One region of the Rahnella sp. PD4 genome, then DNA from elsewhere that is predicted to be linked to it. Evidence: predicted binding sites of a transcription regulator. Region 1 holds the regulator's gene; each other region holds the start of a gene.
The links. Region 1 encodes PurR, which represses purine synthesis genes. Its sites were predicted from a motif close to CANGCAAACGTTTGCNTG; they were not measured.
Positions count from the first base shown of each region.

Region 2: a site for PurR is predicted at 4,606-4,623, ahead of serA (phosphoglycerate dehydrogenase). Genes of this name have one in related genera too.
Region 3: a site for PurR is predicted at 8,252-8,269, ahead of cybB (cytochrome b561). Genes of this name have one in related genera too.

Region 1 is NZ_JBLZQF010000001.1:859,535-869,340, reverse strand. It holds gene ACOZIO_RS03860 (riboflavin synthase subunit alpha) at 1-13, shown strand, start outside; gene cfa (cyclopropane fatty acyl phospholipid synthase) at 105-1,256, opposite strand; gene punC (purine nucleoside transporter PunC) at 1,611-2,828, opposite strand; gene punR (DNA-binding transcriptional activator PunR) at 2,965-3,870, shown strand; gene purR (HTH-type transcriptional repressor PurR) at 3,906-4,931, opposite strand; gene ACOZIO_RS03835 (YnhF family membrane protein) at 5,236-5,355, shown strand; gene ACOZIO_RS03830 (C40 family peptidase) at 5,521-6,417, opposite strand; gene ACOZIO_RS03825 (hypothetical protein) at 6,771-6,899, shown strand; gene ACOZIO_RS03820 (Grx4 family monothiol glutaredoxin) at 6,880-7,221, shown strand; gene rnt (ribonuclease T) at 7,314-8,027, opposite strand; gene gloA (lactoylglutathione lyase) at 8,120-8,527, opposite strand; gene ACOZIO_RS03805 (alkene reductase) at 8,691-9,782, opposite strand.
Region 2 is NZ_JBLZQF010000003.1:389,984-399,789, forward strand. It holds gene mscS (small-conductance mechanosensitive channel MscS) at 1-872, shown strand, start outside; gene argO (arginine exporter ArgO) at 1,055-1,672, shown strand; gene ACOZIO_RS10650 (oxidative stress defense protein) at 1,776-2,510, shown strand; gene ACOZIO_RS10655 (LysR family transcriptional regulator ArgP) at 2,564-3,466, opposite strand; gene rpiA (ribose-5-phosphate isomerase RpiA) at 3,694-4,356, shown strand; gene serA (phosphoglycerate dehydrogenase) at 4,707-5,945, shown strand; gene asr (acid resistance repetitive basic protein Asr) at 6,246-6,719, opposite strand; gene ACOZIO_RS10675 (5-formyltetrahydrofolate cyclo-ligase) at 6,991-7,587, opposite strand; RNA gene ssrS (6S RNA) at 7,627-7,810, opposite strand; gene zapA (cell division protein ZapA) at 7,858-8,187, opposite strand; gene ACOZIO_RS10690 (YecA family protein) at 8,441-9,013, shown strand; gene pepP (Xaa-Pro aminopeptidase) at 9,074-9,806, shown strand, end outside.
Region 3 is NZ_JBLZQF010000004.1:46,320-56,125, reverse strand. It holds gene ACOZIO_RS12055 (4-aminobutyrate--2-oxoglutarate transaminase) at 103-1,371, shown strand; gene ACOZIO_RS12050 (sugar porter family MFS transporter) at 1,612-3,069, opposite strand; gene fabV (enoyl-ACP reductase FabV) at 3,422-4,618, shown strand; gene ACOZIO_RS12040 (TM2 domain-containing protein) at 4,759-5,061, opposite strand; gene ACOZIO_RS12035 (helix-turn-helix domain-containing protein) at 5,385-5,645, opposite strand; gene ACOZIO_RS12030 (DUF1471 domain-containing protein) at 6,220-6,525, opposite strand; partial or broken gene ACOZIO_RS12025 (LysR substrate-binding domain-containing protein) at 6,820-7,194, shown strand; gene ACOZIO_RS12020 (H-NS family nucleoid-associated regulatory protein) at 7,753-8,160, shown strand; gene cybB (cytochrome b561) at 8,370-8,903, shown strand; partial or broken gene ACOZIO_RS12010 (STM2901 family protein) at 9,065-9,525, shown strand; gene ACOZIO_RS12005 (DUF1493 family protein) at 9,510-9,806, shown strand, end outside.

The sequences.
Region 1 (9,806 bases):
TAAAGCGCAATAGCATCTCAGGCTTTTTATTCGAATAAAAAATGGCGTGCATAAAAAACCGGACGATAAATGTCCGGTTTTTTTTATTGGCAAACCGAAGATCATCAGCGTGGTACGCGGATACCTCCATCAACGCCTTCCGGGCTGAAGACAACCTGCCACAACTGAATATCCCGGGCGCGGAAAGCCCCGGCGCAGGCATTCAGGTAGTAGGTAAACATACGGTGGAAACGTTCACCGTATTTTTCCGCCAGTTCCGGCCAGTGTTTCTGAAAGCGTTCATTCCATGCCATCAGTGTGCGATCATAATCAGCGCCAATATTGTGCCAGTCTTCCATCACAAACAGTGACTCGCTGTTATGTGCAATTTGCTGAACAGAGGGCAGACAGCCGTTGGGAAAGATGTATTTATCAATCCACGGGTCGACATTAAGGTCTGTTTTGTTAGAACCAATGGTGTGCAGCAGGAAAATACCGTCAGGTTTAATATTGCGTTTGGCGACATTAAAATAGGTCTGATAATTTTTCGGACCCACATGTTCAAACATCCCGACAGAAACAATACGGTCAAACTGATCATTCAGGTCACGGTAATCCTGCAGCAGGATAGTGACATCCAGCCCTTCACAGCGTTTTTGAGCCAGTTTTTGTTGTTCAGCAGAAATCGTGACACCTACAACGCTTACGCCATAATTTTTGGCGGCGTACTCAGATAACCCACCCCAACCGCAACCGATATCCAGCAGGCGCTGTCCCGGTTTTAATTGCAGCTTGTCGCAGATCATTTTGAGTTTTGCTTCCTGCGCTTCTTCAAGCGTAGTGGCTTCTTTCCAGTAGCCGCAGGAATATTGCATGTAGGGGTCGAGCATCAGCGTAAATAAATCGTTGCCCAGATCATAATGCTCTTTGCCGACAATCCACGCCCGTTTGCGCGATTGCAAATTAGTCAGGCGTGCTGCGGCGACACGTAAAGTATCTTTGAAATGGTGGGGCAGTTTATTTTCCAAACCGGCACGGATAACACGCTGGAAAAAGATATCCAGACGGTCGCATTCCCACCAACCGTCCATGTAACTTTCACCGAGGCCCAGAGAACCTTCCTGTAAAACACGCTTAAAGAAGTCAGTGTTTTTTACTTTAAGGTCGAAAGGACGATTACCGTTTACCTGAATATCTGCCATCGCCAGCATCTCACTGGCGATCCGATACCATTGATTGTCCTGAATGCTTTGGTCTTCTATACACGATGAACTCATAGCTTCTCCATCACTTTCTCTTCTGACTTATTAACCTGCCGGGAAAAGCAAAGGCTATTTTTGCAGGTCTTTATGAGAACAGACGACTAGCGTCTCGCCCGATATTCGACACCAACAGAGGAAATTAAGAAGAACGCCTGCGCGCCGGAAGACGGGCAGGAAAATCATCCGTGAAAAGTATTCAAAAAATAAGTGTGACACCGTCCGCGCGTCTGGCTTAAGTATGTAATAAAAGTTTTGTAAAAATGCTATTTTATTTGGTTTTGTTGAGTATAGGCTCGCTGGCAGGCATTCTCAATAGTAAATCGTAATCAATGAAAATGCCCGCTAAGTGACTGTTACATTAGGGTATTATCACTGTTGATTTGCGTGCAGAGTCTGAGTTTCCTGCTCCGGTGGCTGCTCATCGTCTCGTACATTTTTATGCTGTAAAGAGAGCCAGCGGCCCAAAACTACCAACAATAGTGTAGACAGCATGATCGTGACTGTCGCCATGAGCGGGTGCACAATAAATGCGGAAACCAGCATGCTGGCAAGGAAGCAAAGCCCAAGCTGCAAGGTATTCTGCAACGCTGCCGCCTTACCTGTATTAGCAGGAAATGGCATTAATGCATTTGCGACAACAATTGGATAGGTTGCACCATTCACCAAAGCCATCAGACAGAAAGGGATCAGCAAACTTGTCAGCCCGGCATCTGTGAACATAGCCACACAGAACAAGGCCACCATACTGATGCCGTAACCAGTCAGTAACCATGGCAGAATTTTATTGCCGTCCAGCCTGTTGATCAGAACACGGCAACCAAAACCACCGAGCAGGAAAGCGATAGTCTGTGGAACATAGCTCAGCCCGATGGCACCGGGTGAATAGCCCATATCGCTCAGGATAAACGGTGAGCCCGTCAGCCACGCAAAGAAACCCGCTGAACAGGCGGCATAAATCATGACATTCCCGCTGTAAACAGGCGATTTCAATAAAGTCGTAAAGCCGGTTTTATCTGCCTTTGCGTCTTTTGCCGGTTTGTTTTCATGCAGAGTCAGCGTCGTCAGCACTAAAGCGATGGCAACGACGGTCAGCAGGGCAAAAATAGCTTCCCAGTCAAAATGATTGAGCACCCAGGCACCCAGCAACGGTGCAAGAGCCGGAGAAAGCGCCACTAACGGCATAATGCTGGCAAAAGTTTTTTTTGCCACATCGGCAGAAAAACGGTCAACAACGATAGCCTGCCAGGTGACTGCGGCAGCACACACGCCTATGGCCTGTAAGAAACGCAGGGCCAGAAGAGCGCGTACATTCTCAACCCAGATAACACCCAGACAGCCGAACGCAAAAAGTATCAGACCAAGAAGCAATACCGGTTTACGGCCGATTCTGTCCGACAGTGGCCCCCACAGCAACTGACCAACAGCAAATCCACCGAGAAAAATGCTCAGACTTGCGCTGATCATCCCGGGGCTGGTCATCAGACTGGTTTGCATGGCACTGAATGCAGGCAGATACATATCGGTGGCTAAAAAGCCCAGCATGCTCAGACCCGCAAGATAGAGCATAAATCCAAAGGAGGGTTTCATTATTGTCTCGTTAATTTATTTATTGCAGATGATGTGACGCAGATTTCATACCGGGGGCGGAGTTTAACGCTTTGATAACAGGCTTGTGAAACGTTAATATTTGCACTCTGCTATCAAAAAAATTGAAGGCTGGATTATGTGGTCAGAATACGCTCTCGAAGTGGTTGATGCTGTCGCAAGAACCGGCAGTTTTAGTGCAGCTGCGCAGGACTTACACCGTGTGCCTTCTGCCATCAGTTACACCGTCCGCCAGCTTGAACAATGGCTGGCCGTGCCGTTGTTTGAACGTCGACATCGTGACGTAGTGCTGACGCCAGCGGGAAAGGTTTTTGTCGATGAAGCACGGGTTATGACAAAAAAAATGATAGCCACCCGCCGGCAGTGTCAACAGGTGGCGAACGGCTGGCGCGGCGAATTACGTGTGGCGGTCGACCGGATTGTCAAACCCGCACGGACACGGCGTCTGGTGCTCGATTTTTATCGCCATTTTGCGGATACCGAACTCATTATTCACTCGGAAGTGTTTAACGGTGTCTGGGATGCGTTGGTCGACGGGCGTGCAGACGTGGCGATCGGCGCTACGCGCGCGATACCGGTTGGCGGGCGCTTCAGTTTTCGTGATATGGGATTTATGGACTGGCATTGTGTCGTCAGCCCGCAACATCCGCTGGCGCAGCTATCCGGTGCGCTGAACGATGATCAACTGCGACCTTATCCGGCATTGTGCCTGGAAGATACTTCCCGGACATTGCCTAAGCGTGATACCTGGACGCTCGATAACCAGCGGCGTCTGGTCGTGCCGGACTGGACCTGTGCGCTGGAATGCCTGACTGAGGGTTTATGCGTGGGTATGATGCCGGTTCACCGGGTCATGCCGTGGATTGAACAGGGAAAATTACAGGTGCTGGCACTGGAGAATATATTCCCTGACAGCCCGTGCTGCCTGACGTGGGATCAAAGCAATCCTTCACCTTCACTGAGCTGGCTGTTGGAATACATGGGCGATACAGACACCATGAATCAGGAATGGCTGCGCGATTAGAACAAACGCCTGCACAGGCAGGCGTTTGTTATTTGTTAACGACGGTAATCGCGGTACGGGCCGTCGGCGACTGAACGGCGCTCGACCAGTTTCGGATGCACTTCGATGGTCTGGGACTCTTCACGCTTACTGACAATTCTGTCCAGTAACATCGTAAAGGCCATTTCACCCAGACGTTCTTTCGGCTGATGCACGGTTGTCAGCGCCGGGGAGAAGTAACGGGCGTTACGCACATTGTCGTACCCGATCACGGAAATATCCTGAGGAACGCGAAGGCCGAGTTCGTCTGCGGCACAAATTGCACCCATTGCCATCACATCGCCGCCGCAAAATACGGCAGTCGGACGATGCTTCTGCATCAGAATCTTATGCATTGCCTGGTAGCCAGACTCTGGTTCGAAATCACCCTGAACTACCCATTCGTCACGAAGAGGAATATTGGCTTCAGTCAGTGCTTTCACAAAACCCTGGAAGCGGCCGCCGCCGGTATTACGCGCCAGTTGCCCGGGGATCACGCCAATATCACGATGACCGCGTTCAATCAGATAACGACCGGCCATGTAACCACCTTCGAAAGCGTTATCGATAATGCTGTCGGTAAAGTTCTTGCGTGCTTCACCCCAGTCCATGACCACCATGGGAATCGAGCGGTACTCTTCGAGCATATTGAGCAATTCATCAGGGTATTCCGCGCACATCACCAGCAAGCCGTCGACGCGTTTTTGCGCCAGCATTTGCAGGTAGGCCTGTTGTTTCTCCAGGTTATTATGCGAGTTACACAAAATCAGCGTATAGCCTTTGGAGAAGCAGCTGTTTTCCACGGCTTCAATCACTTCGGCAAAATAGGGCGCTTCGCTTGAGGTGGCCAGCAGGCCGATGGTTTTAGTGTTATTGACCTTCAGACTGCGGGCTACAGCACTCGGAGAGTAATGTAACTCTTTGATTGCAAGGAGAACCGCTTCTTTGGTTTCTTCGGCGACGAAACGTGTTTTATTGATGACGTGCGACACGGTTGTAGTGGAAACGCCAGCGCGCTTTGCGACATCTTTAATCGTTGCCATGTAAACAATGACTCCTGAACTCACGTGCTTCAGCACGTTAGCATTATGTTAATCGTTTGCCTGCGAGGATTTAACTGCTGGCTTCTCAAAGGGCAGTGAAATCATTGGGTGGATTCTTCAGAATGAGGCGCGAAATGCTCTCGGGTGAAATCGACCGGCACACAGACGTGTTAACCGACAATTTTCTCTTATAATGCAGGAAAGTGGAAGCAAAATTCTCAGGAACGCATTGTCATTCAACACAAGATTTTAAAGGTTAATTATGAGAAAATGCGTTGGCACACAATGAGTGTGGTATTAAGAAATGCCACAATTTGATCCGAAAGGGGGTTTGATGGACAGCAACCTGAAATTATCGTTGATCACCACGGTATGCGCTTTGCTTATGATTATCGCTTTCAGCTTCACTGCAATAATGAACTGATTCAATAAGTGATCCGCCATAAAAAAGGGCGACGCCTGTCACAGGCGTCGCCCTTTTCAATGTTACGCAGTGACCGTTACCGCCGATGTTCTTCCCTGCAGAAACGCTTCGTTAAATGCTATTCAATGGCTGATTAGCGAACCTTCAGACTTAACGAATTGTTTATTATCGGATCGTTTTAGGGGTCATTACCCGACGTGCGCCTACATAGTGGTCTTGCCAGTAATCATCGCCAAGAGAAGTAATTTTAATGTCTTCGCCCGTTCTTGGAGACTGAATAAACTTGCCGTTGCCAACGTAAACCCCAACATGGTCTGCCGCGCCGCGGTTATTGATTCTGAAGAACACCAGATCACCGCTTTCAAGTTCGCCGCGTTTGACCGGAGCGGCATCGCGCAGGTGATACATTTCATTCGCTGTACGTGGCATTTTTATACGGATCAAATCTTTGTAAGCATAATAAACTAAGCCGCTGCAATCAAAACCGGTATTCGGCGAGGTTCCGCCCCAGCGATACGGTTTTCCTACCTGGTGCATCAGTTTGGTCATGGCCGTTTGCTGAGCATGCTGATAGCGTTTTTTATGTGTTGCACTTAGCGTAATCGGTTTGCTGTCTTCTTCGAATTTCTTACCTTTACGGTGCCGGCCATAGGCTTCTTTTTTACCGGCCTTTTCCGTGCTGTTTTTCGCGAGGGCACGGGTTTTGCTATGTCTCTCTGTTTTGCTCTCGGCCCGCGTGGTCTTGAGTGTCTTTTCTTTTTTACTTTCGGCCCGCGTTTTGGCGCTTCTCTCCGTCGTGGTCTTTCGTTTAACCAGTTCGGTGCTTTTCACTTTCTTCTTCGAATTCTTATCCTGAGTTTTTTGTTCTGTGACGGGCGCGGTTTTCGTTTTTTTACTGTTTTTCGCAGCAACCGTTTTTCGCTTTCGTCGTTCTTCCGGCGCAGCCTGATTAACATGACTTTTACGCTGATCGGCAGAGACACGAGTCTGTGGCGACGCATGTGCCATATTTAAAAACAGCTGGGTAAAGAGCAGCACAAAAAGCGTGAACAGTAAGCGCATAGCTTCGTTACCATGAGTGGTAGGTTAAACATCAGGGATGTCAGAGTATTGCCTAAAAGAACCCGACAAAAAAGCACGAATTGCCTCGATTCTAGATCATATTGTGAGAAAAAGTTAATAGCTTTTTTTATGTCGAAATAACCGCCATTTTTAGTCAAAAAAATGACCGTTTTTCATGATGTTAATATTTGAGTTAATCAGTGGAATTCTGCAAATTTGATCGGATTGATGAACGCCGGAAATGTTATTCCCGATGAATGTTTAAATATGTGAGCCTGAGCGCACCCGCTAAAAATGGTTAAATAAATTGTCAGCACTGAGAAAGACCCCACAAAAAATGGCGTTTTTATCTGATGGCTGCCGTCGTTACAATAGAAGGTATTGTGATTGTACACCGTCTCTTTGTGCTGCGCGTGAAGAGCAATGATCGTGACAGCCTGTACCGGCTTGAGGAAGCAAGAAATGACTACTCCAACTATTGAAAAGATTCAGAAGCAAGTTTCTGAAAACCCGATTCTGCTGTACATGAAAGGTTCGCCAAAACTGCCAAGCTGCGGTTTCTCTGCTCAGGCTGTTCAGGCGCTTTCTGCCTGTGGCGAACGTTTTGCTTACGTGGATATCCTGCAGAACCCGGACATCCGTGCTGAGATGCCAAAGTTTGCTAACTGGCCAACGTTCCCACAATTGTGGGTGGACGGCGAACTGGTTGGCGGCTGCGACATCGTGGTTGAGATGTTCCAGCGCGGCGAGCTGCAGCAGTTGATCAAAGAAACTGCTGAGAAATACAAATCTTCTGAAGAGTAATACTACGGAAGATCACCGGCTTTTCGACCGGAAAATATGAAGAGCGACATGATGTCGCTCTTTTTTGTTTTCAGTCCGCCGGAAAGTCGTCATTACTGATTTTCTTCAGACGCCGTTTCGTCTTCGGCTTGTTCGTCTGAAAGCACCAGAGGCCAGCCGCCAAGGCGTTTCCATCGGTTTACCAGTTCGCAGAACAACTCGGCCGTGCGCTCGGTATCATACAACGCAGAATGTGCCTGGCTGCTGTCAAAATCGATACCCGCACTGATACAGGCTTTTGCCAGCACCGTTTGCCCGAGTACCAGCCCGCTTAGCGCGGCAGTATCAAACGTAGCAAAAGGGTGGAACGGATTACGTTTCAGCCCGGCACGTTCGGCCGCTGCCATGAGGAAACTGTGATCAAAATTCGCGTTGTGCGCCACAATGATCGCACGGTTACAGTTCTGCTCTTTCATTCCTTTGCGGATGACTTTGAAAATCTCATGCAGGGCTTCATATTCACTGACTGCGCCGCGTAACGGATTGGTCGGATCGATACCGTTAAATGCCAGCGCTTCCGGCACCAGTATCGCACCTTCAAAAGGCTCGACGTGGAAATGCACGGTCTCATCGCTTTGCAGCCAGCCGTCCTGATCCATCTTCAGCGTGATCGCTGCAATTTCCAGCAGCGCATCGGTTCTGGCATTAAATCCGGCGGTTTCTACATCGATAACCACGGGATAAAAACCACGAAAACGGCCTCTCAGGGCGTTAATGTCACTATTCTCGGCCATTAGTTTCTTATCTTCATCGAATTCAGCGCGCATTATGACAAATTTTGCCGCCGCTTGCAGGGTTGTGGCAAAAATCAGGCAATAAAAAAGGGCGCGATTGCGCCCCAGTCGGTGGTCGGGGAAATTTAATTACCCAGCCCCTGTCCTGCGTGTCTGGATTCGATCAGTTCGATTTTGTAACCGTCCGGATCTTCAACAAACGCGATAATAGTGGAGCCGCCTTTGACCGGGCCCGCTTCACGGGTCACTTTCCCACCCGCATTACGGATGTCATCACATGTTTGCGCAACGTTATCAACGCCCAATGCGATATGACCGTAAGCGGTGCCGATGTCGTAGCTGTCGACGCCCCAGTTATAGGTCAGTTCGATCACTGCACCTTCACTTTCTTCGGTGTAACCGACGAAAGCCAGAGAATATTTATATTCAGTGTTTTCGCTGGTACGCAGCAAACGCATACCTAAAACATCGGTATAGAAGCTGATAGCACGTTGCAGATCGCCAACGCGAAGCATGGTGTGGAGTAAACGCATAGGTTCCTCTTTATTTGCAGGATGAGAATTAACGGGTCAAGACTAACTGATAGCAGCCACTTTGTCTGTAAAAGGGCAACCGATTGTTGAATGACTGACCCAAAAAAAACAGCAGAAGGAGGGCCACTTCTGCTGCAAGGAGTCAATGACTCTTTTTTAATTATTACAGTGTCGGATAATCGGTGTAACCCTGAGCACCGCCGCCATAAAAGGTTTCCGGTTTGGGTTCGTTAAGCGGCGCGTGAGATTTCAGTCGCTCAACCAGATCAGGGTTTGCAATATAGCTGCGGCCAAATGCCACGGCATCGATATAACCTTTTTCGATCAGCTCTTCGCCTTTCTCTGCGGTGTAAGCACCAGCACCGACAATCACGCCCTGATAGTGCGCACGGATCACTGCACGGAATTCTGTGCTGTAAGGTTTGCCGCCCGCCCAGTCCGGTTCGGAAATATGCAGGTACGCCAGTTTGCGTTTGTTCAGTTCATCGAGCAGATAAATCGCAGCCTGTTCCTGGTCTTCACCATTATCCAGCCCGTTGAAGGGTCCCATAGGTGAAATACGTATGCCCACACGATCAGCGCCGATAGCGTCAATGGCGGCATCCACGACTTCCAGCGTCAGACGGGTACGGTTTTCAATGCTGCCGCCGTATTCATCTTCACGCAGGTTTGATGCCGGAGACATGAACTGGTGCAGCAGATAGCCGTGCGCGGCATGCAGTTCAATGTAATCGAAACCGGCTTCAGCGGAGCAGGCGGCGGCATGACGAAAATCGTTCACGATCCCCGGAATTTCGCTGAGTGCTAAGGCACGCGGTGTCGGACAATCGACACGGATGGCGTGCCCCTGTTCATCACGCAAGCTGGTGCGGGTGTTCGGATTGACGGCGGAAGGCGCAACGGGTGTCTGGTTGTCGGGCTGAACGCTGTTATGTGAAATGCGTCCGGTATGCCACAGCTGAACCGCAATGCGTCCGTCTTTATGATGAACGCCGTCCACGATTTTTTTCCATGCAGCAACTTGTTCCGGCGTGTGCAGGCCCGGTGCACCGGCATACCCTTTCGCCTGGAATGAAACCTGAGTGGCTTCAGTAATGATCAGGCCAGAACTGTGGCGCTGTGCATAATATTCGCCCATGAGCGGTGTCGGGATGTCACCGGGTTCGATGCTGCGCAGACGGGTAAGCGGAGCCATAAAAACACGGTTAGGTAGCGTGTTTTTACCGACAACAATAGGGGTGAAAAGCTTGGTCATTTCAGTAACTCCGAAGTTAATGGA
Region 2 (9,806 bases), on a different contig from region 1:
TGGTGGGCAGCATCAATAATGCTGGCAACTGGTTGGTGAGAAACCAGGCGTTATTGCTTCATTACGCCGTGAATATTGTGGCAGCAGTCTTCATTCTGATTGTGGGGCTGATTATCGCCCGCATCGTTTCCGGTGCCGTCAGCCGGGTGTTAAAAGTTCGTGGTATTGATATCACGGTTTCCGATTTTCTTTCCGCCATGGTGCGTTACGCGATTATCGCCTTCACGCTGATTGCGGTTCTGGGAAGGATTGGCGTGCAAACCACGTCCGTGATCGCCGTCATCGGTGCCGCCGGTCTGGCCGTCGGTCTGGCATTACAAGGCTCACTGTCTAACTTTGCGGCGGGCGTTCTGCTGGTGATTTTCCGGCCGTTCCGTGCCGGTGAATATGTTGACCTCGGCGGCGTGGCCGGTACTGTCACTCAGGTACAAATTTTTTCCACTACCCTGCGTACACCGGATAACAAAATTATTGTGGTGCCAAACGGCAAAATCATCGCCGGTAACATCATCAACAATTCACGTGAACCGACCAGCCGTATCGAGCTGACTGTTGGCGTAGGTTATGATTCTGACATTGATCTGGTGAAAAAAATCCTGACCGATATCATCACTGCCGATCAGCGCGTTTTGCAGGATAAAGGTGTCGTGGTTCGTCTGAACGAAATGGCGGCATCTACCCTGAATTTCATCGTGTATGCCTGGACCAACAACGGTGATGCGCAGAACGTGAAATGGGATCTGCTGGAATCGTTCAAACGTGCGCTGGATAAAAACAATATCAATATTGCTTATCCGCAAATGGATGTTCACCTGTATCAGGTGGCGAATGCGGCGGGCAGCCAGCAGGAAGAACGACGCACTTTCGAATAATAAATATCTCCCGGATTCGGATTTTCACAGGCGCCTGCGGGCGCCTTTTTCATGCCTGAAATATCCCACTGTCGCTGATAAGCCAGGCTAATGACCGATTAGAAATTTCCATTTCCTCTTATGCCCGCTAAGCCCTTACACTGCGCGCAATCTCTGTTACTGATTCTCTGAAGGAGTTCCCTATGCTGGCAATTTTCCTGCAAGGACTGGCGATGAGCGCCGCGATGATTTTACCGATTGGCCCGCAAAATGCATTTGTGATGAATCAGGGCATCCGCCGTCAGTATCATCTGATGATCGCCGGCTTGTGCGCGCTGAGTGACATTGCGCTGATTTGCGGCGGTATTTTTGGCGGCAGCGCGTTGCTGAGCCAATCCCCGACGTTACTGTTGCTGGTGAGCTGGGGCGGTGTGGCATTTTTACTGTGGTATGGCTGGGGTGCATTTCGTACGGCATTCAGCAAAAATCCCGAACTGGCTCAGGCTGAAGTGGCGAAGCAAAGTCGCTGGAAAATTGTCGTCAGCATGCTGGCGGTGACCTGGCTGAATCCGCACGTTTATCTTGATACATTCGTGGTGCTTGGCAGTCTGGGCGGCAGCCTGAGCCATGATGAGCGTTCGTGGTTTGCGCTCGGTGCCGTCAGTGCGTCAGTGATATGGTTCTTCGGGCTGGCTATTCTCGCCGCTATGCTCGCGCCATGGCTTAATACCGGCAAAGTGCAGCGGGTGATAAACTTTATCGTCGGCGTCATTATGTGGGGGATTGCAATACAACTGGCCCGTCAGACCGGGGTATTTTGAGTTTTGTCACTAATCTTAGTTTCTGTTGCAACGGATTATGCTACGGTTTCGCAGATTGTTTGACCTATCTATTGCCAGATCTTTGATGATTAATGGAGGCACTGTGAAACTGAAAGCATTGGCTGTAGCAGCGATGTTGGGATTAGGGACATTACCGTTGACGTTACAGGCGGCAGAATTACCTGCCGGGCCGCACGTCGTCACGTCAGGCACCGCAAGCGTGGATGCCACGCCGGATATCGCGACGCTGGCGATTGAAGTCAGCGTGTCAGCGAATGATTCGGCCAGCGCCAAGAAGCAGGCTGATGAACGCGTGGCGGAATACTTTGCTTTCCTGCAAAAAAACGGCATTGAGAAAAAAGATATTAATGCTGCCAACCTGCGTACTCAGCCGGAATACAACTATCTGAAAGACGGCACGTCGCAGCTGAAAGGCTACCGTGCAGTACGTCAGGTTCAGGTAACATTACGTCAGCTGGACAAACTGAACGAACTGCTGGATGGCGCACTGAAATCAGGTCTGAATGAAGTGCGTGCGGTTGAACTGGGTGTTGCCAATCCGGATAAATTCCGCGATGAAGCACGTCAGAAAGCCATCGAAAATGCCACGCAGCAGGCAAAATCACTGGCCGAAGGTTTCCATACCAAACTGGGGCCGGTTTACAGCATCCGTTACCACGTTGCTAACTACCAGCCGATGCCGGTTGCACGTATGTATAAAACGGCTGAAGCCGCAGGCCAGAGCGATGTGGCGCAAACCTACGAGCAGCAAAGCATTCACTTCGACGATCAGGTCGATGTCGTTTTCGAATTGCAGCCTCAGGCTCCCGCACAGTAAATATGAAAAAACCCGCTCCGGCGGGTTTTTTATTTCTGTTTTCGCCAGGCAAATCAGTCCTGACGCAACACCTGATGGCCGTGTGCCAGCAGGGCATCGGTCACTTTGCGCATCATGCGGCTTTCCGGTGCAAAACGGTGCCAGTAAAGCATACGGCGCTGGAAAAGACCCGGCGTCAGGTCGATCAGCTCACCGCTTTCCAGTTCTTTCTCAATCTGTAAATGCGGGATCATGCAGCAGGTGGTGCCCTGACGGGCCAGTTGTACGAACGCTTCCGACGAGTTAACGATATGGCACGGCACGCTGCCAGGCGATAAATCGAAGTTCTGTTGCAGGAAGGCCTGATGCATATCATCAAGATGGTCAAATGCCACCGCCGGTGCTTTCAGTAAGGCGGAGCGGGTGACGCCGTTCGGAAAATAGCGATCAGCGAAAGGTTTGGAACCCACAAACAAATAATCCAGTGCACCGAGCTGATCCACCAGACAACTCGGCAGTGGCTGTGGCTGTATACTCACCGCACCGACGACTTCGCCGCGACGCAAGCGCTCCTGCGTTCGGGTTTCGTCTTCCACCTGTAAATTAAGACGGATAGGGGAATCGACCAGCACCGATTTCAGCGCAGGCAGTAACCAGGTTGCCAGACTGTCGGCGTTGACTGCCAGTGAAAGCAACAGCGGTGTATCGTTGCTTTCGTGATTGCTGTCGCTGCCCAGCCACTCTTCTTCCAGTAATTCCACCTGATGTAACAAGGCCAGCAATTTCTGCCCCTGTTCAGTCGGACGGGGGGGAACGGTACGGACCAGCAGCGGCTGGCCGAACAAATTTTCCAGTTGCTTAATGCGCTGAGAGACTGCCGATTGTGTGATGCAAAGCTTCTGTGCTGCGCGTTCAAAACCGCGCTCACGGATCACCGCGTCCAGTGCCTGCAGCGTTCTATAGTCCGGGCGTTTCATCGGAGTTCTGTCCCTTGGATTCAATGTTATCGGGACACTATGCCACAGATTGTCAGGTTTTGTGGTGAGGAAAATCGGGGTGTTTGCAACACAATTGCACTTAATAAGTGTGATCTGGTCACGCTCTTGACTGCCCAATCTGCCGGGACATGCTTTATAATCACCCGCACTCTTCGTTTCACCGAACCATTCACGCCACTTTCGTGTTATCAGACAGAGAAGCCATTATGACGCAGGAAGAATTGAAAAAAGCAGTCGGTTGGGCCGCGCTGGATTACGTGACGCCGGGCACCATTGTCGGTGTCGGCACCGGATCCACTGCCGCGCATTTCATCGATGCACTGGGTTCCATCAAAGGCCAGATAGAAGGCGCCGTTTCCAGCTCCGACGCCTCAACTGCAAAACTGAAAAGCTTAGGCATCCATGTTTTCGACAGCAACGAAGTGGATTCGCTGGATGTGTATGTTGACGGTGCAGATGAAATCAATGGCGCAATGCAAATGATCAAAGGCGGCGGCGCGGCGCTGACCCGTGAAAAAATCATTGCCGCGATTGCCAAAAAATTTATCTGCATTGTGGATGCCTCTAAGCAGGTGGATGTGTTGGGTAAATTCCCGTTGCCTGTTGAAGTGATCCCGATGGCTCGTTCTTACGTGGCGCGTGAACTGGTGAAACTCGGCGGCCTGCCGGAATACCGTCAGAATGTACTGACAGACAACGGCAACGTGATCCTGGATGTGCACAACCTGAATATTCTTGATGCTGTCGCGATGGAAAATAAGATCAACAGTATTGCCGGTGTGGTGACTGTCGGTCTGTTCGCCAACCGGGGGGCTGATGTGGCGCTGGTCGGGACTTCCGAAGGTGTCAAAACCATCAAACTGAAGTAATCAGCCTATAAGCAGAAGATCTGGCTGCTTTTGTCCCGGGCAGCCAGTCTCCGCCTCGTCATCCCGCTGTCATAACGCAATGTTATGAAGATGATAATTTTCCGACTGAATCATCTTTTATTTAAAAGCTTTAATTTGGTGACTTATGTCACATTCCTGTGTTTCTCCTCCTGAACGTCTGGCTCAGAAAAATCTAACCAGCATGAAATGCTAAAAACCAACAGGTGCGCTGAGCCTTCTGCTGGGGGGCAGGCAATCGTTTGTATTGATGATGGCGGATTTTTTGTTATGTTGACTGTGAGCAGTCACCATGCAGTTTGAATTCAGTCAGAAAATTATAGGGTCGGGAAATGGCAAAAGTATCACTTGAGAAAGACAAGATTAAGTTTTTGTTAGTGGAAGGCGTCCACCAAAGTGCGGTTGATACACTCCGTGCCGCGGGTTACACCAATATTGAATTTCACAAAGGTGCTTTAGACACGCAATCGCTGAAAGAATCGATCCGTGACGCGCACTTTGTTGGACTCCGATCGCGTACTCAGCTGACTGAAGAAGTGTTCCAGGCAGCAGAAAAACTGGTGGCTGTTGGATGTTTCTGCATCGGCACCAATCAGGTGGATCTTAAAGCTGCGACCCGTCGTGGTATTCCGGTCTTTAACGCACCGTTCTCCAATACCCGTTCGGTTGCGGAAATGGTGCTGGGCGAAATGTTGCTGATGATGCGCGGTATTCCTGAAGCGAATGCGAAAGCGCACCGTGGTGTGTGGAACAAACTGGCAGTCGGTTCATTCGAAGCGCGTGGCAAGCGTCTGGGGATCATTGGTTACGGCCACATTGGTACGCAGCTGGGGATCCTGGCGGAAAGCCTGGGGATGCGTGTCTTCTATTACGACATCGAAAGCAAACTGCCATTGGGTAATGCGCAGCCGATTGCGACGCTGGAAGAATTGCTTAACACCAGCGACGTGGTCACCTTGCATGTGCCGGAAACTGCCGGTACGAAAGACATGATTTCGGAGGCGCAGCTGGCCCAGATGAAACCGGGCGCGCTGCTAATCAATGCCTCACGCGGCACCGTTATCGACATTCCGGCGCTGTGTGATGCACTGCGCAGCAAACATCTTTCCGGCGCGGCGATTGACGTCTTCCCGGAAGAACCGGCGACCAACAGTGATCCGTTCAATTCTCCGTTGTGTGAATTCGACAACGTCCTGCTGACGCCACACATCGGTGGCTCGACAATGGAAGCGCAGGAAGGTATCGGCCTTGAGGTGGCAGGTAAACTGGCGAAATACTCTGACAACGGTTCAACCCTGTCAGCGGTTAACTTCCCGGAAGCCTCTCTGCCTGCGCATACCGAGAAAGCCAGCCGTCTGTTGCATATCCATGAAAACCGTCCGGGGGTGCTGACCAGCATCAACCAGATTTTCGCGGAGCAAGGGATTAATATCGCCGCACAGTATCTGCAAACCAGCCCTGAAATCGGTTATGTCGTTATCGATGCTGAAACAGATACCACGACGCTGAATACCGCACTGCAACTGATGAAGGCAATTCCGGGAACCATTCGTGCCCGTTTGCTTTACTGAGCATATCAGCCATAAATGACAAAGCCGCCGGAAGGCGGTTTTTTTGTTTCTGGCATCAGGGTAATAAACAATATCCGCTGGTGAACGCGGGAATCAAAACGTCAGAAGTAAAAAGACAGGGTGATCAGACCACAGAGGATCACTGATGAAAAAGTGATTTCGAACAGGTAGCGGCGCAGGATCATCTGTCAGTACCTCGGGCGGATAAACGGAGAAAAAAACACCCGGCGAACCGGGTGTTAAATTAACAGTCTTGATAAGCGCGAGCAGCGATGCTCACGAAGACTTCTTCGTTACTTCTTATGCTGCCGGGGTAGCTTTTGCAGCCGGAGCAGCTTTCTTAGCATGTTTTACGTGTTTTTTAGCAGCCTGGGCTTTCTGTGCAACCGGAGCGGCTTTCTTAGCATGTTTTACGTGTTTTTTAGCAGCCTGGGCTTTCTGTGCAACCGGAGCGGCTTTCTTAGCGTGTTTCACGTGTTTTTTAGCAGCCTGGGCTTTCTGTGCAACCGGAGCCGCTTTCTTAGCGTGTTTCACGTGTTTTTTAGCAGCCTGAGCTTTCTGAGCGACCGGTGCTTTCTTCGCTGCTTTTTTGTGTTTCTTGGCAGCCTGCGCTTTCTGAACAGGTTTCTTGTGTGCTTTATGCTTAGTCGCATGAGCCGGAGTCGCTGTAGTTGCTGTGGCAGCAGGTGCCGGTGTTGCTGTAGTTTCAGCAGCGAAAGCGACAGAAGACAGGCCCATTGCAGCGGCTACAACCAGAGCTAATACTTTTTTCATGTTTAATTCCTCAGGAGTCTTGGTTTATGTGTCTACCCCACTGCGGGGCCGATGTGAGAATAATAGGCGTGACGAACCCTGTTGTCCGTGAGTGATTGGTTTCGGCGTGTAACGGTATGTATAAGCGGTAAATATGCTTTATTTCAAAGGGTTGGTTATTTCTGACAAAAGAGGAGATGCCGGAGGCTGCAATTAGTTACAACATACTAATAAATGATATCCTCTGTTTCCGGCTGACACCTTACCTGCAGTGAATTTATATTGCCTGGCATCACCAGACCCACACTTTTCCGGGCGTGATGACTTCAGGTAATGGTACATCCCAGTGTTCAGCCGGTAAGGCATCGACATGCTGACAATCGTGCGCCAAACCTATCGGATACGGACCGCCCGCTTCCCGGCGCTCAAGTGTGCGGTCATAAAAGCCTCCCCCCATACCTAAGCGTTGCCCGGCACTGTCGAAGGCGACCAGCGGCGTCAGGATGATATCCAGTTGCGGCAGCGGAATAACCTGAGTGACATCCAGTTGTGGCTCCAGAATTTTGAGACGATTACGCACCAGCGGCGTGTCGGGCGTATAACGCAAAAAAAGCAGGTTTCCGGGCGAGAAAGGGTGCAGCACCGGCAGGCAGAGTTGTTTGCCTTCGTTCCACAAGCGGCCGATCAACGGTGCGGTATCCAGCTCACCATCAAATGACAGAAACAAAGAAACTGTAGAGGCGGACATAATCTTCGGGTGGGTTGCGACGCGTTCTGCAGCCTTAAGGGCAAAATCAGTTTGCTGTTCAGCAGTCAGAGCCTGTCTGCGTTGGCGTATTTCACTGCGGAGAATTTGTCGGGCTGATGCGAACAGAGGAGTATAAGACATAGATACAAACACCAGAAAGGGATGTACCGCAAAGAAAGGGGGATCTCCGAGATGCCGTCGCAGGCTGTAACCCTTGAACCCATGGTTCAAGGTGAACGTGCTGTCGCAATCTTTAGGCTTCTCGGACGGGCCGAGCATGCGCACCGATTACGGATCATCACATTCTGTTGGTACTAATTATCGGCTCAGGGGACGGGCCCGCTGGCGAACATCTCAGAGAAATTTTTTACCGTTTCTGACAACCTGTGACCAGTCAGTCAGCAACGTGTGTTATTCGAAAGGCGCCCCTTCACGTTCAGAGATCCGGCCTTGTTCGAGCAATGCCTGCTCGATGGTTTGTTGCAACATCCGGATACGTTGTTCCATATTGGATGCGTAATCGCGAGTTTTCAACCTTTCCTGAGCAAGTTCGTGACATACGTTCAATGCCGCGATGAATACCAGTTGCTCGGTATTGGTGACTCTAGTGCGAACTTTCAGATCTTGCAACCGCTGATTAAGATCTTCAGCTGCCAGATTCAGTGCTTCCTGTTGTTCTGGCGGACAATTCACCCGTAAAGAGCGACCAAAAATTTGAATATCTACCGGTTGTGCAGACATGCCACCTTCCTGCTGATTTATTCGTCCGCCCCAACGTGACCACTACGACCTGGCGCAGGATGTTGGAAGCGGGCGCCACTATAACTATCTCAATACCAGGTTACAACCCCATGACCGACTGATTGCTGCCCGATTGCTCAGGGCGTGCCATTCATGCCTAACACCACCCAATCACGGGCTGCTAATCTGGTACTACGACAGACCTTGGTGGTAGCATAACACGAACTTAACCTGCCAACGATGGCGAATGCGCATGTCTATTGAGAATACTTACCCTACTTACGATTCGTTGGATCAAAACCTGAAACAACAATCGGTTGCTTTGACCGCAGCAGAAATGCACGGTTTGATCAGTGGTTTGCTGTGCGGTGGCAATCGCGATGGCAGCTGGCTGACGATGGTGCATGACCTGACTAACGAAGGCATAGCCTTCCCGCACACGCTGGCCGATTTGCTGCAACAACTGCGCAAAGTGACGTCAGACACCCTCGAGGATGACAGCTTCGAATTCAAAATGTTGATGCCAGACGATGAAAAACACGTCTTTGAGCGTGCCGATGCGCTGGCCGGATGGGTGAACCATTTCCTGCTCGGGCTGGGCATGATGCAGCCAAAACTGGCCAAAGTGAAAGGCGAAGTGGGTGAAGCGATCGACGATTTACGCAGCATCGCACAACTGGGTTACGACGAAGATGAAGATCAGGAACAGCTGGCACAATCTTTAGAGGAAGTGGTGGAGTATGTCCGTGTCGCCGCCATCCTGTGCTTTGGTGAATTTGGTCACAGTCGCCCGACGGCTGCGGAAAATCACCGTACGTTGCATTAATCGTACGTTGCATTAAATAAAGCAATTGCACTCATTAAAACGATTTCAGGAGAAGGTGTGATGACTCAGCAAGAGTACGAGAATCGTCGTCAGGCGCTGTTAGCGAAGATGGCACCGGGCAGCGCTGCGGTAATTTTTTCTGCGCCGGAAGCCCCACGCAGTGCCGACAGTGAATATCCGTATCGTCAGAGCAGTGATTTCTGGTACTTCACCGGTTTCAATGAGCCGGAAGCGGTATTGATCCTGGTGAAAAGTGATGAAAATCATAATCACAGCGTCCTGTTTAACCGTGTCCGTGATCTCACCGCTGAAATCTGGTTTGGTCGTCGTTTAGGTCAGGAAGCTGCGCCCGCCAAACTTGGCGTGACCAAAGCACTGCCTTTTGATGATATCAACGACCAGCTTCATCTGCTGTTTAATGGCCTCGATGTGGTGTATCACGCACAAGGCGATTACGCGTATGCGGATGAAATCGTTAACCGCGCCATGGAAAAATTGCGCAAAGGCTTCCGCCAGAATCTCTCCGCGCCTGCCACTGTGACTGACTGGCGTCCCTGGGTGCATGATATGCGCCTGTTCAAATCGGCTGAAGAAATTGCCATCATGCGTCGCGCCGGACATATCACTGCGCTGGCGCATACCCGTGCGATGGAAAAATGCCGCCCGGGCATGTTCGAATATCAGCTTGAAGGCGAAATTCACCACGAATTTAACCGTCATGGCGCGCGTTACCCTTCCTACAACACCATTGTGGGCGGAGGCGAAAACGGCTGCATCCTGCATTACACCGAAA
Region 3 (9,806 bases), on a different contig from region 1:
CCGCTGATGGGATAAAAAACAAGAACAGGTTGCTATTCAGACAAGTTGTTCAACGTGTAACCGGCAATCTAAAAATCATCAACCTGCAGGCAGGAGCAAAAGATGAATCACAGTGAACTGGAAAAACGCCGTCAAGAAGCGACACCCCGGGGTGTCGGTGTAATGTGTGATTTCTATGCGGCGAAGGCGGAAAACGCCACATTATGGGATGAGCACGGGCGTGAATACATCGATTTCACCGCCGGGATCGCGGTACTGAACACGGGGCATCGTCACCCGAAAATCGTAGAAGCCATCCGTAACCAGCTTGACCTGTTCACACACACAGCCTACCAGATTGTGCCTTACGCCAGTTTTGTGAAACTGGCTGAACGCATCAATGCAATTTCACCGGTAAGCGGCAAAGCGAAAACAACATTCTTCAGTACCGGCGCGGAAGCCGTCGAAAACGCGGTGAAAATTGCCCGTTCCGCCACCGGCCGTCCCGGTATCATTACTTTCTCCGGTGCATTTCATGGTCGCACGCTGCTGACCCTGGCACTGACCGGCAAAGTGATACCCTACAAAGCGGGCTTCGGGCCGTTCCCTGCTTCGGTCTTCCATGCCCAATATCCAAACGCCGTTCAGGGGGTTACCACTGAAATGGCACTTGAAAGTATTGAGCGCATTTTCCGCAGCGATATCGCGCCGCAGCAGATTGCCGCGATCTTGTATGAACCGGTACAAGGTGAGGGCGGTTTCAATATCGCACCGGAAGAGTTTGTGAGAGGTCTCCGCGAAATCTGTGACCGTCATGGCATCGTGATGATTGCGGATGAAGTGCAAAGCGGGTTTGCCCGCACCGGCAAAATGTTCGCCTCAGAATATTATCCGGATGCCAAACCGGACATCGTCACCATCGCGAAAAGTCTTGGTGGTGGTTTGCCCATCTCGGGTGTAACGGGGCGCGCCGCACTGATGGACGCGCCGGAACCGGGGGGACTTGGTGGCACTTATGCGGGGAATCCACTGGCTGTAGCTTCTGCGCTAGCAGTCCTGGATATCATTGAAGAAGAAAAACTGTGCCAGCGTGCTAACCGTCTGGGCGCTGAGCTCACCGAAGTGCTGAAGAGAGCCAAAGCGGGTTGCGCAGCGTTGGTGGATGTCCGTGGTCAGGGGTCAATGGTGGCGGCTGAATTTAACGATCCGGTCACCGGCAAGCCATCGGCTGAACTGACAAGACAGTATTTGCATAAAGCACTGGACGCAGGATTGCTGATGCTCAGCTGTGGTGTGAACGGTAATGTGATCCGTTTCCTCTATCCGCTGACCATACCTGATATGCAGTTCAAAAAGGCGCTGGCCATTTTGTCCCGGGTGCTGGCTGACTGAGAACACTGATATAAAACCTGTTGCGCCACTACCATCTGGTATTGATGATCTTCACGTTGCGGCAGGTGATTATCTTTAAGCATAGCAACAAAGTGCCTACACCCCGGACAGGGAACAGGCTGCAGAAACGATCATACAATAGGGTGCATCAAATATAGGGGCAGGGGAGGCTTCTCTGACCTTTGGCGCCCCTGTCCGGCCAGGTAACATGCCGGCCGGACAGGGATTAACATCACAAACTTAACTTCCCGCTTCCTGCGGAGCTGGATCATCCTGTAAGTGCTTTTTAAAGTGTTTTTCAATCTGCTCTAACGTTTTGCCCTGCGTTTCCGGCGCAAAAATAATGGCAAATATCCCGCCTGCGACGCCGATGGCGGCAAAGCAGAAGAATGACATCGTCAGCCCGATAGATTCCAGCATAATCGGGAACATAAAGGCGATGGAGAAATTGGTCATTTGCATGGCAAATACCGATACGCCATTTGCCATGCCGCGGATGCGCATCGGAAAAATTTCCGATAACAACAGCCAGGTGACAGGCGATAGCGCACCTTGCTGGAAGCATAGGAAAACCAGCATGCCGCCTAAGACCAGATAACTGCGCACGGTATCCGGATGCCCGTTCACCGTTTCCGGCATCAGCCAGGTGATCAGCCCTATTGCCAGCAACGTACAGGTACAGCCAATTTGCCCGGTCAGTAACAGCGGACGACGACCAAAGCGGCTCAGTAACATAATGCCGACAAACGTCATCAGTACTGAGATCACACCGTTAGCGATGGTGGCGAGCAGGGAGGCATTGGTGCTCAGTCCGGTGGCCTGTAACATCGTTGGCGCATAGAACATGATGGTGTTGACGCCGGAAAGCTGCTGCAGCATGGCAATACCAATTCCCAGAAAGACCAGGCGTTTCATCCAGACAGAGATGGTTTTCTGACGGCGGGAATGTTTCTCGCTTCTGGAGCTCATGGAACTGCGGATTTCGCTTAGTTCTTTCTCCACTTTACTGGCTTTGCGGGTACGTTCCAGCACGTCACGCGCTTCGCGATAGCGGCCGTGCATGGCATACCAGCGTGGTGTATCAGGCAGGAAAAGCATCCCGACCCATAACACGACAGCCGGAACGCAGGCGACACCCAGCATCCAGCGCCAGGTGGTTTCGCCACCCCAGACTTCATTGATGGCCGCATTACTCGTATATGCAATCAGCTGACCGGAAACAATCATCAGTTCCTGCAACGTCACGAACTGCCAGCGGCGATGAGAGGGCACGATTTCCGCGATATAGATGGGCACAATCGCGGCCGCCCCACCGACTGCCAGCCCCAGAATAAACCGGCAGACAATCATTATCACGACGTTGGGCGCTGTGGCACAGCCGAGTGAACCGGCCATAAAGATCAGCGCCATTACCAGAATGACTTTTTTACGCCCGAAACGGTCGGCCACGCGACCCGCGCACACTGCACCAACGGCTGAGCCCAGTATCAGAAAACTGGTGACCATCCCGGTTGTTAAGGATGTCAGATGCAGATCGTGCTTCATGAACAGCAAAGCACCGGCAATAACCCCGGTATCGTAGCCAAAAAGTAAGCCACCCAGGGTGGCTATAAAGGCAATGACTTTTACCAGCGGTTCAGTCGGTTGCGGGGCTTTCGCCGCCTCATCCTGACCGCCACTGTTTATTTTCTTACTCACAGATGCTCCCTAATCATGACTTTATTATGGTTTTTGTGTGATTCAGATCACACGTTATAAATCTAACGCATAATCCGGATTTTGAAAGGAGACGGGAGAAATGAAGGGGAAACAAGGCTTCTGGTGCTGAATTTTCAGAAAATAGGTAACCTGCCGCAGGCACGCGGTCACAACTGAATTACACTCAGCAGAGCAATTTTTTGTCTATTTTTTCCGCTTTCTGAGCAAACGACCCCCATTCACGGGTCAGAGAAGTCTGTTTACGCGGCGATAAAGCGTCAGGTTTTGCCTGAAACGGCGCAAACCTATATTCTATCGGCCAATTTACTGAGACAGTTGCAATGAGGTCTATATGATTATCAAACCACGCATTCGTGGCTTTATCTGTGTTACTGCCCATCCGGAAGGTTGCAAGGCGAATGTTAAAGAACAAATCGACTATGTTACCGCACAAGGCAAAATCGCAGGCGGTCCTAAAAAAGTCCTGGTGATCGGCGCTTCGACCGGTTACGGCCTCGCTGCCCGCATCTCTGCTGCTTTCGGTTCTGACGCTTCCACGCTGGGCATCTTCTTCGAACGTCCGGGCGATGAGTCTAAAACCGCCACTGCAGGCTGGTACAACTCAGCCGCATTCGAAGAATTTGCCGATGCGAAAGGCCTGTACGCAAAAAGCATCAACGGCGATGCGTTCTCCGATGAAGTGAAGCAAAAGACTATTGAGCTGATCAAACAAGATTTGGGTCAGGTTGATCTGGTGGTTTACAGCCTGGCTGCACCGCGCCGCACCCATCCTAAAACCGGTGAAGTGTTCAACTCCACCCTGAAACCAATCGGTAAACAAGTCACTATTCGCGGCATCAATACCGACAAAGAAACCATCAACGAAACCACGCTGGAACCGGCAACCCCGGAAGAAATCGCGGGCACCGTGGCAGTGATGGGGGGCGAAGACTGGCAGATGTGGATCGACGACCTGAAAGCTGCCGGTGTGCTGGCTGAAGGCGCGAAAACCACGGCATTCACCTACCTGGGTGAAGAAGTGACGCAGGACATTTACTGGAACGGTTCTATCGGTGAAGCGAAGAAGGATCTGGACAAACGTGTTCTGGATATCCGCAGCACACTGGCAGAACAGGGCGGTGATGCACGCGTTTCCGTACTGAAAGCCGTTGTGACGCAGGCGAGTTCTGCTATTCCGGTGATGCCGCTGTACCTTTCACTGCTGTTCAAAGTGATGAAAGAAAAGGGCACCCACGAAGGATGTATCGAGCAGGTTTACGGTCTGTACAAAGACAGCCTGTACGGCGCTGAGCCGCTGGTCGATAACGAAGGGCGTCTGCGCGCTGACCTCAAAGAGATCGCGCCGGAAGTGCAGGAAGAAGTCGGTAAACTGTGGAATGAAGTCACTAACGACAACATCGCTGAACTGACTGATTTTGCGGGTTATAAAAGCGAGTTCATGCGTCTGTTCGGCTTTGGCCTGAACGGTGTTGATTACGCTGCCGATACCAATCCGGACGTGAAAATCAAACATCTGATCCAGATGTAATGTGATTTAACATACAGAGATGACTGAAACCCGCATTCGCCGAAAGGTGGGTGTGGGTTTTTTTATCAACACTTCACGCAGTGTTTAGTTGATTCTAAAAAGCCACTTTTGAAAGCGGCTTTTATAATCAAATAATTCACTCAACCGTATTTTTTGGCGAAGTTTTCATCTGAATCACACAGATAAATAATGAATTCAATGAAGGCAATTATTGAAGGAATAAACGTCCAGCAGAAGATGAGGTATAAGAATCCTTGCCCGATTTTACCCAGATAAAACTTATGAACACCAAAACCACCCAGGAAGAAAGCCAACAAAGCTGCAGCAACCCTGCTTTTAGTTCCCTGAGGATTAACGTTTTGAGTTGCTCCACAATGAGGGCATGATTTAGCCGACTCATGGATCTCCTTTCCGCATCCTCTACAAAAAACCATAGATCCCATTTCTATTTCCTTACATGTTATTATTCGGACTAATCTTACCCGTAATTATCATTAAGAAAAAGAGAATGATGATGCCTCAGCGAGAAGGGGATGCGTTCTGCCAGCTTACCGCGCGGGCAATGAATGGTCTTCAATACGCTTTATTATCAATAAATAACGCCGCAAACTCCACGGGCCGCAGCGTTTTTATGTCAGAACTACCTCCCATGCACATTAGCCATAAGCTACTTTGTGATTGATATGGTAAAAGGTCGCGGTGGCAGATTAGCAAATTTTTAAAACGGCCACTAAAAAGGGCGCATTCCGCACCCTGATATCAATTTCTATATTCTGTGCGACGATCTCACCGTCCGCTGAATACGTTCACGGGTCTTGGGATCAAAATACCGGCTTGGCCAGATGGTGCTTGGGTGTATTTCCAGTGCCTGGGCAATCAGGAGCTCGCCTTTCGGCCAGGGTCTTGAAAGTGCGTTAGACAGCGTCGAGGAACTCAGACCGGCAGCACGGGAAACGGCGGCCAGTGTGGTGCCTTTCTTACGCAATGCGGCAATGATATCAGCCTGATGCCAGTCGTGATTATTCATGACGGGTTACTCCTGTTTTTGACAGCGCAGGAACAGCAGGGCAGAAGGGCAGAAACGTAGGGCTATGTGATAGTTTCATCTTTGGATTCTCTGGTTTGTGAATTTAACCACCACCAGAGCTGCGAAACTCTTATTGGTGGTAGCTCAGACAAGGTTCGCAGTACCGGCACAAACCAGAAACCCGGCCAACCCGAAGGTTGCCCTGCCTGAGCCACCATTGGATGTACAAACACGATATCTCTGAGTTTGCAGGTGCAAGGGAGCCCAACACATAATTATGACATATGTGTTTCTGGTGTGGTATTCAGGCTGCGAAACCCGGCAGCGGATTTTGCCGCGGCGCACGCACTATAGCGTAATTGAGTGAGCTAAACCAACGGGTTAACTGCGGAAATGACGGGTGCTTTCCAGAGAAATTTCAGGCGTTGCAGCGGGTTACATGATTGACCCAGATGTAATTTGGTTTCATGCCAAGAGGTTGCAGAAATCCCCATCCGCCGAAAGGTGGGTGGGGGATTATTAATGTCTAAACGCCGCATGCACACGGCATTTTTATAGCGCCCTTCCATACACATCAGCCATAAGCCACTTTGTGATTGATATGGTAAAAGGTTGCGGTGGCAGCCATGACGTGTTGCTGTTCTTTACCTGGTTTGTGCGATTCCACATGGGTAATGTGGTAGCCGACGGCACCGGCATCCAGCGCTTTTTTAACAAATGCGTTATTGAGTTCTTCCATGGAGGTAGCCCAGGACACCGTGGTCACACCGACGGCCTGCAGCGAGGCAATCTCGCGATGTGATAACCCCGGGCGGACCAAAACAGGCTTAACCGCTTTGGGTGAGAATATAGACAAGACATCATTCACTAAGCCTTTCATGGATTTACCCCTCATCAGGTCATTTTTCTAAATCGGATCTTGAGTTGCACCGTTAATGAATAAAGAGGTTAACGCACCTGAAATATTCAGCGGGCAATGCTAATAAATACCTTTTCATGTAATCACCTTTAGCTTTAATTGCTAATTCTTTGTTAATTAATCTCCTGCCACAATTAACGCGAAAGTAAAAGAGGATATTTTCACCTGGTTACAGGTTAGGTATTTTTGAAATGAGTACAAAAAGGGGCACATGTCACCCCCCATGTCTGCGGAATGTGCACTTCACTTTTCATCCACGGTCCTGTGACACGCGGTCAGGATGTTAACGGGGAGATTCTCTATGCATTCCGGTCGAACTGCTCTTATCGCCGTCATTTCGAAAGCTGGTTTGCGGATGATGGCGCTGCACCGGGGAAAATTTACGAAATGGAGTCCTATCACGGCATGCTGGCTTGTGTGATAGCCGGAGGCGGTCTGGCGCTGATGCCACGTAGTATGCTGGAAAGTATGCCGGGCAGCAGCACGGTGAGCATCTGGCCGCTGGCCGATAATTATCGTTTTTTGACCACATGGCTGATATGGCGACGCGGCGTGTTAACCCGCAATCTGACAGAATTTGCGGCTCTGGCCCGTCAGCTGACGGTTAACCTTCCGCAACCTGCAAAATAATCTGCCAGTCCAGCGCGAGTTTCAGCACCACGCACGCCGCGCAAACAACAAAAATTGTCTTAAACATGGAGTCAATAAAATCCCTATGTGATGTAAATCACATTTTAATGGGCCGCAGCATAAACTTCATTTCATTTTTTGTGCAGAAAATGCTTTTTGGCGGTTTCGGCAGGGAGTTAGGGTTTATGACAAGGCGTTATTTAGCGCAATGAATAAGCCAGGTACTGAGGGTCGCGCCAAAAGAAAAGAAATGACCCTGTTTGTACATAATAGCACCGCATGTTATTCACGCAGCGATACTATTATAAAGAGGGGAAAATTTAGCTTAACAATTTTTTTCTGCTTATTTTGGGCTGCTCAGGGAGGTTTGTGCGGGGAGATTTATTAATCCATCATCTGTTCTTATAAAATAATGCATTAAAATTCAATAAACCGAAGCGACTCACACAGGAATTGTGTAATAAGGTGTAATATTATCCTGACGCAATTGATATCATTATTTGTTTGTGTAGAATCAGAGTGACTAATTTAATGAAACGCCTCTAAAGTGAGCACATCATGGACAATGCATTAAACGTTTTGAATAATATCCGTACACTTCGGGCTCAGGCTCGCGAAATGCCTTTGAGTACCCTGGAAGAAATCCTTGAAAAACTGACCGCCATTGTGGAAGAAACTCGCGAAAATGCAAAAGCGCGCAGTGCACAGCAACAAGAGCGCGACGAAAAATTACTGAAATATCGCGAAATGCTGGCAAACGACGGCATCGCGATTGATGATCTTCTGGGTCATCAGAGTGCGAAAGTCACCACCAAAGCCAAACGCAAGCCACGTCCTGCTCTTTATGAGTACACTGACACTGACGGTTCTAAAAAAACCTGGACTGGTCAGGGTCGTACACCTTCTGCCATTAAAGCAGCACTGGATGCTGGCGCTACACTGGAAAGTTTCCTGATCGCGCGCTAACCGAACGGTTGATGTGCTGAGTTTCTTCTGCCCTGCTTTTTAGCCGGGCAGGAAATGCGGTTCACTGTCAGTTTTTATTTTCTTATTTCCTCTCTTAAACGTTTCACTGTTCTGTTTTTTTACCCTTTCATTGCTATCCCGCATTGTTCTTAATGTAAGCTTAAGTCTTGGGAAGTAAGGTTAACGTATCTTCGTTTACCGGAACTTCTATGCGTAGCCGATACTCCTCTGTGCAAATTGTGATTCACTGGTTGGTGCTGGTTTTAGTCGTTTTTACTTATACTACGATGGATATCAAGGGGGCGTTCGCCAGGGGCTCTCAGGTACGCGAACTATTAACACTGACGCATTACAGTCTGGGTTTTTGCGTATTATTTCTGATGTGTGTACGGGTGTTTGTGCGTGCAATGTATAGCACGCCGCCTGTTAAACCTGCGCCACCCCGCTGGCAACATAATCTTGCGGTGCTAACGCACACGGTGATTTATCTGATGTTTATCGGATTACCCGTACTGGGTATTTTATCGAAATATTACGCCGGTCATGACTGGACAATGTTTAACATCATGATGCCAAAAAGTGTTTTCCCGGATATGGAATTGCAAAGGCAGCTTAAAACAGTGCATATGTGGCTGGCCAATACGGGTTATTACCTGATTGGTTTACACGCTCTGGCGGCGCTCTGGCATCATTATCGTCTGCGTGACAATACACTGGTGCGGATGCTACCGGGGAGAAAATAGCGCACGTAATGACGGACATGAAAAACCGTTACGAGATGTTAAGTCAGACGATGCGATTAAAGTGACGCGCCGGGCAGAAAGGGGATTCGGTGTCAGGGAACAATTGTCTGCGTATGAAAGCGGCGGTATTCTAAAACCCCTCTAATCAAAAGGATATTGAAATGGATACGACTGAAGAGCTGAGCGGAACGTACTTTTATCACGGGCATGCCAATCTGAGTAACCAAGAGTTATTTGGTCTAATTTTTATTGAAAGCTTATCAAACCACCTTGGGTTGGATACTACGGCTACAGTTCTCATTATTACAGGGCAGCCTTACATTCCGGTTCCGGGCAAGATGGTAACTGCAATACCGGGAACCAGCGTAGCGTCAAAGCTATCGAGGGCCCTTTTAAAGCAAGCCAAACTGCCCTTTGGCCTTAGAGCGTGGACGCCGGTTGGTAAGTCGTTCAATACCTTGACTATGCGAAAAACCACGAAATGGGCTGCACTGATAGATATGTCCCCTTTGTTGGATATGCAATGGCAGTCATATTAATTCAGCAGGTGGCCGCCGAAACCAGATCAAAATATAATTTAATAGCACGTCCAGAAGATCGTATTGCATGGACGTACTTTTAATGGAAGAAAAAGTCTTATTAATGTTCCGCGAGGAAATACCTGGTTACTACGATTTCGATTTGAAAAGGGAAGTGCCGCTTGAGTTTGATACAGAGCTACAAGATTTTGCTCCGGGTGATGATTTCGTATATGCCCTCGAAGCCTATGAAAAAACCTTTAAAGTGGATCTGTCAGTTGTAAATTGGTCCTTCTACTTTCCTTGGGAAAACCTTCCGTTTTTCACTCGCTGGTTTAAGGTTAAGCGTAAGGACATAGAAAAGACCAGAAAGCCCTTAACGGTA